Regions from separate parts of the Lentilactobacillus hilgardii genome, predicted to be linked through region 1. Evidence: predicted binding sites of a transcription regulator. Region 1 holds the regulator's gene; the other holds the start of a gene.
What was found. Region 1 encodes LexA, which represses DNA repair genes until DNA is damaged. Its sites were predicted from a motif close to CNAACANNTGTTNG; they were not measured.
Positions count from the first base shown of each region.

Region 2: a site for LexA is predicted at 1,973-1,986, ahead of uvrC (excinuclease ABC subunit UvrC). Genes of this name have one in related genera too.

Region 1 covers NZ_CP047121.1:1,518,903-1,524,058, reverse strand. The annotation lists gene GQR93_RS07125 (D-2-hydroxyacid dehydrogenase) at 1-187, opposite strand, end outside; gene GQR93_RS07120 (GIY-YIG nuclease family protein) at 283-555, opposite strand; gene GQR93_RS07115 (tRNA1(Val) (adenine(37)-N6)-methyltransferase) at 539-1,291, opposite strand; gene GQR93_RS07110 (lysophospholipid acyltransferase family protein) at 1,381-2,025, shown strand; gene GQR93_RS07105 (YneF family protein) at 2,113-2,337, opposite strand; gene GQR93_RS07100 (DUF896 domain-containing protein) at 2,439-2,723, opposite strand; gene lexA (transcriptional repressor LexA) at 2,850-3,479, shown strand; gene GQR93_RS07090 (hydroxymethylglutaryl-CoA synthase) at 3,608-4,798, opposite strand; gene GQR93_RS07085 (hypothetical protein) at 4,907-5,156, opposite strand, start outside.
Region 2 covers NZ_CP047121.1:1,293,457-1,298,612, forward strand. The annotation lists gene GQR93_RS05980 (ABC transporter substrate-binding protein/permease) at 1-1,056, shown strand, start outside; gene GQR93_RS05985 (amino acid ABC transporter ATP-binding protein) at 1,046-1,795, shown strand; gene uvrC (excinuclease ABC subunit UvrC) at 2,031-3,863, shown strand; gene obgE (GTPase ObgE) at 3,991-5,156, shown strand, end outside.

The sequences.
Region 1 (5,156 bases):
CTAGAACAGCAGCAGTGTAAGGCTTTTGTTGGTATGTTACCACACCATCGGCACCCTTTGCTTGATCAACTGTTGACTCGTCTAACAGTTCACCAGTCGATGCAACTTCTACATCAGGGTTTTCTTCACTCCACTTATCTAAATATGGTTTTTCATCGTCACGAATGCCATAAGCAATAATTTTCAAGAATATTACCTCCTAAACATGTTACTTGTATTATAACACTTTTATATGTTGTTTTTGCTGAAAATTAGAAAGTTTGTGCATTTTTTCACTGATATTTATAAAAACGAGTCCGGGTTATTAATGTATTGCAATTTCTGCTTTCTTGTTAATTGTTTAAACGCATATTCTGCACTTAAAGCATCATGCTTAGTTGGGAATTGCTTTTGAAATAGTATTTTAATTGGTCGATGTGATCGCGTATATTTAGCACCCCTTCCCAGTTTGTGAGTTTGAAAACGCTTTTCAACATTCGTTGTAAAGCCTGTATATAAAGTACGGTCTTCACACAGTAAAACATATATATAATATTTTTTAATTTGTTTCCCCATATAAAATTCGCTTCACTTTGTCTGAATAGTCATTACCTTCATGAGTAATTAAATCTTCTTGAATTCTCAATCCATTCGGTTTGCCGCTTTTAATTGCTTCTACTAACACCATATTTGCTTCCGAGGTCGTTTTAGACCGAACAAATTGTAATATTTTAGGCTCCAAATGATGATTCCGTAAACTCAGTAGGAGATCTGTGAGTCTATCGGGACGGTAAACCACAAATAACTTAGCGTTCGTTTTTAGCAAGTCTGCTGAAATTTTAGTGATTTCATCAATCGTCGTTTTAATTTCGTGCCGTGCAATAGCCAAATACTGATTTGGATTTTTTTCACTAGTTTCATAATTGACAAAGTAAGGTGGATTACAAACAATCACGTCAACTGAATCTTTGGAAATATAATGAGTGGTATTTTTTAAATCATCATTAACAACATGTACCTGATTCTCCAAATGATTTAACTGAATACTTCTTGCTGCCATATCGGCGAGCTTTTCCTGAATTTCAACCATGGTGATTTGAGCAGATGTTTCACTGCTTAAAAACAGGCCAACTGCACCATTACCAGAACACAAATCAATGATATTTTTAACCCGTTTGCTTCCAACCTGTGCAAATTCTGCTAATAAAACAGCATCTAATGAAAACGAAAAAACGTCGTTGCTTTGAATAATGGAAACATTATTACTATATAATTGATCAATTCGTTCATTCTTTTTTAATTTCACTCGCATTATTTTTTGAACCTTTCACAAATTTGTTTGCCAAACGCTTCTCGTTTAAGTTACTATTATTTTATCAGATTAAGAAAGAAGGAATGGGATTGTTTTATTCATTTGTCCGTGTGCTTGTGCGTATTTTTGTATTTATTATTAATGGAAATGCGCATTATCAATATAAGGAACGCCTGCCCAAAGGGAATTATATTTTAGTTGGGCCCCACCGGACATGGTTTGATCCGATTTATTTTGCACTAGCAGCCAGTCCAAAAAAATTTAGTTTTATGGCAAAAAAAGAACTTTTCAAAAATCCGATTTTAAAATGGATTCTGGATCACGCCAACGCTTTTCCAGTGGACCGGGACCATCCCGGCCCCTCAGCAATTAAAAAACCCGTCAGAATTTTAAAAAAATCAGATTTATCGCTTATCCTTTTTCCATCCGGGACTCGCCATTCAGAGCAATTAAAAAGTGGCGCAGCACTCATTTCACAATTGGCGAATGTACCACTGGTTCCAACCGTTTATCAGGGACCATTAAGCTTTAAACGGTTATTCAGCCGAAAAAAAGTCACAATTGCTTTTGGTGAACCAATTTATATCGACCGGAAACACAAGCTGGATGACAACTATCAAAAAGAAGTTGAACAGCAGATGCAAACCGCTTTTGATGCTTTAGATTACGCCGTCAATCCCGATTTCAAATACGTTGACATTTCAAAGAAAAATACAACCGACAAAATTGAATAATTAATCATCTATGAACATTGATGATATCAAAAAAGAGGCCAAGTCAAAATTCTTTGAATGGCCTCTTTATTGTTGACTAAGATAATGCTATTTCTTACCCATATTGCTTTGCATTGTATGCATCATCTGATTCAACTTCTTTTGAGAAGGTTTTTGACCCATCTGTAACATTAATTGACGCAATTGATCTTCGTTAAATGGCGGATTTTCTTTCAAGTACTTTTCCATATATTTACGAGCACCGTAAAAACCACCAATTAAACCAATGACCAAGGCCACAATAACAATTAGAATCCAAATCCAAGTTGCCAAAACAAGGCCTCCTTATATAGTCTCATTGGTTAATTTTACACAATTCTTAAAGAAAATAAAAGCCTAATTGTAAAATGAGCTAAAAAAGTCATTATTAATGGTTAGTCGTCTCGAAGTCCCTTATGACGTTGAATGTTTTTCACCTTTTTTGAAGTGATTTCTTTGCCACTTTTATCATAAACTTTCATTAACTCAATTTGGCTCTTAAAGTTTTCTCGAAAACGAGCAACATACTTTTTACGTAGTTCAGCTCGTTCAATTTTTTCAACTTCTGTTAATCCTTCATTCTTTGCTTTGTGTGCTAATTCATTAATACGGGGAACGATTTCCTTTAAAACGTTATCACCGATTTTTGATTGTAGCTCTTTTTTCTCTTTTTCATTCATAGATATTCCTCCAATAAGACTATTATAACAAAAAAAGTTAAAATTACACGAACGTGTGTTTGAAATCTATTCAAACTTATGATACGATTAAAACAACAATTAAAGTAACTTATGAGGTGTCGGAAAATGGCAAAGAATTCTGAAAGTAAGCAATACAAGATTTTACACTATATTTGGGAAAAAGTTAATGATAAGGGTTATCCGCCAACCGTTAGAGAGATTGGCGAAGCGGTTAATCTTTCTTCAACATCAACAGTTCATGGTCATATCAATCGGTTACAAAAAAAGGGTTATATTGTTAAGGACCCCTCAAAGCCAAGAGCACTTGAAGTCACGGCTGCAGGGATGGAACTGTTGGGCATTGCACCTAAGCAAAAACAGATTCCAATCTTAGGAACTGTCACCGCTGGCGAACCTATTCTCGCTGTAGAAGACGCAACTGATTATTTCCCGTTACCACCACAACTTGCGCAGGATGACCAGACCCTGTTTATGTTACAAATTCGTGGCGAAAGTATGATTAATGCAGGCATTCTAAATGGCGACTATGTCGTGGTTCGTAAGCAAGCTTACGCCGACAATGGCGATATTGTTATTGCTATGACTGATGAAAATGAAGCGACCTGCAAGCGATTCTTTAAAGAAAGTGATCATTTCAGGCTTCAACCAGAGAATGATACAATGGCGCCTATTATTCTGACTAAGGTTAGCATCTTAGGCAAGGTCGTTAGTCTATATAGAAATGACATCGACTAATAGTTTAGCCACTTCAAAAGAGTTCAAGATACAATGTGTCTTGGCTCTTTTTTAGCACTCACATAGACTGCCAGAGAAATCTTTCAATCTAATTGACTTATTTTTTCTCTGAATTTGATTCACTTTGATTAGTCCAAGGACTGATCATCTCCCGATCCATTTTTGGTCAAGTATATTCTTCTATTCTCTTTGCGTCCTTTTAGAACAAAGCAACTATTATCCGAAGAGACATCAAACAATTTGTCTTCTTCATTGAGTGGTAAAAAGGTTTGATACATTTCTTGATATTGCTCAATTGTGATTCGAGATCGCTCAGATAGTATCGTATCCATATCAGTTTTTAATTGCGATCTATCAAATTGATCACTTAATCGGCCACTATAAAATTCTCCCTGAGCTCCTGAACCATAACTGAAAAGACCAATCAGATCATCTTGATTCAGCGCTTCCGAGTTTGACAATAAAGAAATTAAACTTAAATATAGAGAACCAGTATAAAGATTCCCCACAAGCGCATTATACATTCTAGAGGCTTCAAATTGTTCTAATATAGCCTCTGGATGTTTACTTTGATCAATAATTGAGCGAAGCGCCTTCAAGCCCATTTTCGTATACGGGAGATGAAAAGTTAATGCTCGAAAATCATCAATTGTTCTATGGTATTTTTGCCGGTAATCCGTCCAAGTTTGTTGAAAAAAATCAACATAAATACTATTTGAATAATGACCATCAACGACAGCATCATGGCGATAAAGAGGCCGCCAAAAATCCATAATGTTATCAGAGTGAAACGATCTTTTGTCTTCCACTTCTAGGATTCGTGGGTTCGAAGAAATCACCATTGCAACAGCCCCACCACCCTGAGTAACTTCTCCAGGCGTATTCAGACCATATCTAGCAATGTCAGCAGCCAGTACCAACGCCTTACTTTCAGGGTGTAAACGAATATGATCCACTGCCATTTGAACACCAGCTGTGCCACCATAACATGCTTGTTTAATTTCAAAAGATCGCGCCTGTTTAGAAATTCCAAGTAACGACTGGACATAAATAGCGGCAGATTTTGAATTATCAATACCTGTCTCGGTTCCGAAAATTACCAAATCAATTTTTTCTTTATCGCCCTCACTCAAAATCTTTTGGGCAGCATTAGCCGCCATTGTCACAACATCTTGAGTTGACGGTATAACGGCTTGCTTTTTTTGCCCAATACCAATTAAATATTTCCTTGGATCTTCATTCCGTGCATGGGCTAGATCAACCATATCAATAAAATATGGTGATGTGTAAAAACCGATTTTATCAATCCCTACTGTCATCCAAAAAACTCCTTTATAAAAGAATGAGACCAAGATACGGCTTTTCAAACATCAAGCAGAGTATCTTCGTCTCATTATGTATCAAGCAGCATCTTTGTAACGATCATTCTATTCAATAACAAAGTGAATTTTATACTGATCTTTCCCAGTTATCGAATCAATAACCAATCCCTCGGTCAAATTGCCTGCGAATACGAAACCTTCGTGCTTATGACCGGTTGAGGTGAATGTCCATTGAATAACCTGCGAACCACCTGTTGGGGAACCAAACACTCGAATCCCTGACAGTTGCCCATATGAATTATCCGAAAGAACGACTTCTTGATTTCCTAAATTTGCATTAATATTTAAAGTTAAC
Region 2 (5,156 bases), 230 kb from region 1:
AATTCAAAAGATGTAAATAAATATAAAAGCGTGAAGAACTTGCGTGGTGGTAAAATTGGTGCCCAAACAGGAACGTTACAGTATGGTTTGGCAAAGAAACGGATTCCCGGAGCTACAGTTAAAGGAATGGATAAATCCACCGATTTGGTTTTGGCACTTAAGACTAACAAAATTGATGCTTTGGGAATTGAAAAGCCAAGTGCAGAAGCTTATGTCAAAAATGATCCAAGTCTTAAGATGATTCCTTCTGGATATCACCTCAATAAAAATGATATTGGCGCTGCAATTGCCTTTAAAAAGGGCTCTACAAGTTTGGTGAATGCCGTTAATAAGAGTATTGTCCAGATCAAAAAGAAACATTTAACAGACAAATACTTAGCTAGCGCAGGGAAGTATATGAAAGTTAACACCGTTAATACATCAATGTTTCATTACTGGAAGTATTTTGCCAGTGGTGTTGAGTACACAATCCTGATTTCGTTAGTTTCAACATTCTTTGGTGTTTTGATCGGAGTAGTTTTAGCTTTAATGCGTTTCAGCAGACAGAGGTGGTTGCGCGGGCTTGCAATCAGCTACACTGAATTTATTCGAGGAACGCCTTTGATGGTTCAAGTGATGTTTGTCTATTTCGGAATTGGCGTGATCATTAATATTCCGGCTTTGATTTCAGGAATGATTGCCGTTTCGCTGAATAGTGGTGCTTATGTTGCCGAAATCATTCGAGGTGGCATTAATTCTGTTGGTAAAGGTCAAACAGAAGCAGCGGAAAGTTTGGGATTAACTAAAGGTGATATGATGCGATACGTCATTTTACCTCAAGCGTTTAAAAATATTTGGCCGGCATTGGGGAATGAATTTATTTCGCTCATTAAGGAAAGTTCAATCGTCTCCATTATCGGGGTTACCGATCTTATTTATCAATTGAATATTGTCCGTGCCGACACGTATCGTGGTGTTATGCCGATATTCGTAGCGATGGTCCTTTACTTCCTAATGACATTCTTATTAACAAGATTATTGAATCACTACGAAGGGAAGATGAAACATGCAGGATAAAGCTGTAATTGAAGTTAATCATTTAAATAAAAAATTTGGTGAAAATACGATTTTAAAAGATATTAATGGTACAGTGAAATCCGGTCAGGTGATTTGTGTGATCGGTCCTTCCGGTGCCGGTAAAAGTACTTTTTTACGTTGCCTGAATCTCCTTGAAAAGCCCACTTCCGGAGAGGTTAAATTTGATGGTACGGATTTAACCCATGTTGATGGTAAGCAGTTGTTGGATTTACGTGAACGAATGGGAATGGTTTTTCAGAGCTTTAATTTATTCCCTAATATGACGGTGCTGAAAAATTTGATGTTAGCACCGATGCGAGTGAAGCATATGACGGAGGATGAAGCTAAAAAGACGGCCATGCATTTGTTAGACCGAGTTGGACTGCAGTCTAAAGCGGAAGCTTATCCAAGCAGCCTATCGGGTGGTCAGCAGCAGCGTGTTGCGATTGCACGGGCGTTGGCAATGAACCCTGAAGTGATGCTTTTCGATGAACCGACCAGTGCATTGGATCCTGAAATGGTTGGTGAGGTTCTGGAAGTCATGCAGGAATTGGCTAATGAAGGGATGACAATGGTGGTTGTTACTCATGAAATGGGATTTGCTAAATCTGTTGCCAATCAAGTATGGTTTATGGCAGATGGCTATATTCTGGAAAAAAGTTCCCCTAGCGAAATGTTTGATAATCCACAAAATGAGCGGGCCAAAGATTTTATTGGTAAAATTATTGAAGCTAAATAGCTTTTTTCGCGATCAAGTCGTTTTATTAATGGACAAACAATAAAGTAATGTGATTGTTACATTTGAATATGAAAGCCGCATCACTTTTGATATCGGAGTGGTGCGGCTTTTTCAATCAACATGGTTGTGATATGATTCCTTTTGAGAGTGACAGGATTCGGTATTTAATAATTGAAGCAAACGTACATTCGAGTTATACTCTTATGTTGAGTATTAAGAAAGGAGTGGACATTTTTTGGCAAGCGAGTATTTAGAACATAAATTATCTTTATTACCAGGACTTCCGGGATGTTATCTGATGAAGGATATCAACGGTAAAATTATTTATGTTGGGAAAGCTAAAAATTTAAAAAATCGTGTTCGCTCATATTTTAAGAGTAGTCATGAAGGCAAAACTGCAAGACTGGTTTCAGAAATTGCTGATTTTGAAACAATTATTACTTCAACTGATAAAGAAGCGTTTTTACTAGAAATTACACTCATTCAAAAGCATCGTCCTTATTTCAACATTAAACTCAAGCAGGGGCACAGCGGTTATCCATATATCAAGATTACCAATGAACGTGATCCTCAAATTAAAATTGTTAATACGCTTTTAAAAGATGGCGCTTATTATTTTGGCCCTTATCCAAATGTCTATGCTGCGGAGGAGACGGTTAACTTTTTGCAGAAGGTTTATCCGCTTCGACGCTGCAACGGATTCCAAAATAGACCATGTCTTTATTATCACATGGGCCAATGCCTCGGTGCTTGTTTTAAAGTAGTCCCAGAGGAAGTATATGATCGTCAAATTAAGCGAATTAAGTCGTTTCTGAATGGCAATGTCGGCCATGCTAAACAAATGTTGGCTAAACGAATGGAAGATGCTTCGGCGAATATGGCCTATGAACGGGCGGCTGAAATCCGGGATTTAATTAAGTATATTGAGATAACAGTTGAAAAGCAGAAAATTATTTCGCATGACAATACACCTAGAGATATCTTTAATTATTATATGAATAAAGGATGGCTATCCATTCAAGTATTCTTTATCCGTCAATCCCGATTAATGAAACGCGAAAAGCGCCTTTTCCCAATTATTACTGATCCGGAAGAAGAAATGGTCAGTTTTATTTCACAATTCTATAAACAAAAAAATCAAATTCTGCCTAAAGAGATCCTGGTGCCCAGCTCCCTGCCTTCCGATGTTGTTAGCTCGGTTGTTGATGATGTTCCGGTAAGAACGCCCAAACGTGGACAAAAACGTGATTTGTTGGAAATGGCCGGGAAAAATGCGCAGCTTGTTCTGGAAGAAAAGTTTCGGTTGCTGGAATTGGATGAGAGCAAGACGACCGGTGCGATGAAGGAATTAACAGATGCGATGGGGATTCCAGAAGGTCACAAGGTTGAAGCTTTTGATCATTCTCACATTCAGGGTGCGGATTTGGTATCAGCAATGGTCGTTTTCGTTGACGGTCAACCCAATAAAAATTTATATCGAAAATATAAATTGAAGACTGTTGACCACGCCGACGAAGCAGCCAGTACCAGAGAAGTCATTCGGCGACGTTATACCCGACTGTTAAAAGAACATGCTCAAATGCCCGACTTGATATTAATGGATGGCGGTACGATTCAAATGAATGCGGTAAAAGATGTTTTGGTTAATGAACTTGGGTTAGATATTCCAGTTGGCGGGATGGTTAAAAACGAGCATCACCAAACGGCCGACTTGTTATTTGGCGATAGTGATACGCCACTTCATTTAGATCCCAAGAGTCAAGGATTCTACCTCCTTCAGCGAATTCAAGATGAAGTCCACCGCTTTGCAATTACCTATCATCGCAAGGTACATGCTAAAAATTCTTTGGGTTCCCGATTGGACTCAATTGCCGGAGTGGGACCAAAAACCAGAAATAAACTTTTGCGAAAGTTTGGATCTTTAAAGAAAATTTCCGAAGCACCTGTTGATGATTTGAAGGCTTTGGGAATTTCAGAAACGGTTGCTCAGACCATTAAGTTTTCATTGAGCAAAATTGATGCAGAAAGAAAAGTCGTTAATTATCAAGATAAAAAATTAATTAATTGATTCGTTATCTTTTAATCTTTTGTTCTTTTTTGCGGATTCCTTTGACCTTCTGATATAAACTCGGTATACTTCAAAAGGTAACAACTGTATGGGTTAAAGTTAAGAATTAATTTGAAATGGTGATAAGATGTTTGTTGATCAAGTAAAAATTGATGTACAAGCCGGAAATGGCGGCAATGGTATTGTTGCGTTTCGGCGTGAAAAATTTGTTCCTAATGGTGGCCCGGCAGGCGGCGACGGTGGTCGAGGCGGAAGTATCATATTTAAAGTTGATTCAGGGATGAATACTTTGATGGATTTCCGCTACCATCGTAAGTTTAAAGCTAAAAATGGCGGCGATGGCGGTAACAAGTCGATGACAGGTAAAAGTGCCGATAATTTAATTGTGCCCGTACCGGAAGGAACCACCGTAACCGATACAACTACAGGTGAGGTTATTGGTGACCTTTTGAAACCGGATCAGGAATTAACAGTCGCTAAGGGCGGTCGTGGTGGTCGTGGTAATATCCATTTTGCAAGTGCGACAAATCCGGCGCCTGAAATTGCTGAAAATGGTGAACCCGGTCAAACAGTTTCTTTGAGTTTAGAGTTACGGGTACTGGCTGACGTTGGCTTGGTTGGATTCCCATCCGCTGGAAAGTCAACGTTACTTTCAGTCATTACCAGTGCGAAACCAAAAATTGCTGGATATCATTTTACCACTCTGGTACCCAACCTTGGAATGGTTAGATTGGATGATGGCAGAGACTTTGCTGTTGCTGATTTACCAGGCTTAGTGGAGGGTGCCTCGAAAGGTGTTGGGCTCGGTTTTCAGTTCTTACGACACGTTGAGAGAACTCGGGTCATTTTACACCTTGTTGATATGTCCGGTGTTGAAGGCAGAGATCCTTATGATGATTATTTGGTAATCAATAAAGAATTAGTTGAATATGATCCGGATATCTTAAAACGGCCGCAAATTGTAGTCGCAACTAAGATGGATTTGCCAAATGCCAAAGATAATTTACAGATTTTTAAGGATAAATTGACATCAGGTCATTCCGTGGATACAGAGTTGCCTGAAGTTTTGGCTATATCATCAGTAACGCATGCCGGTTTATCGGAACTGATTAATAAAACCGCCGCTCTTCTGGATCAGACTCGCTTACAAGCACAGGAACAGCCCGAGACAGAAAGTAACACCAAGGAATACGATTTTGATAAAACTGATTCTCCGGCCTTTAAGATATCCTTTGATAAAGAAATTGATTCTTGGGTTATTTCCGGAGATAAAATTGAAAAACTGTTCAAGAT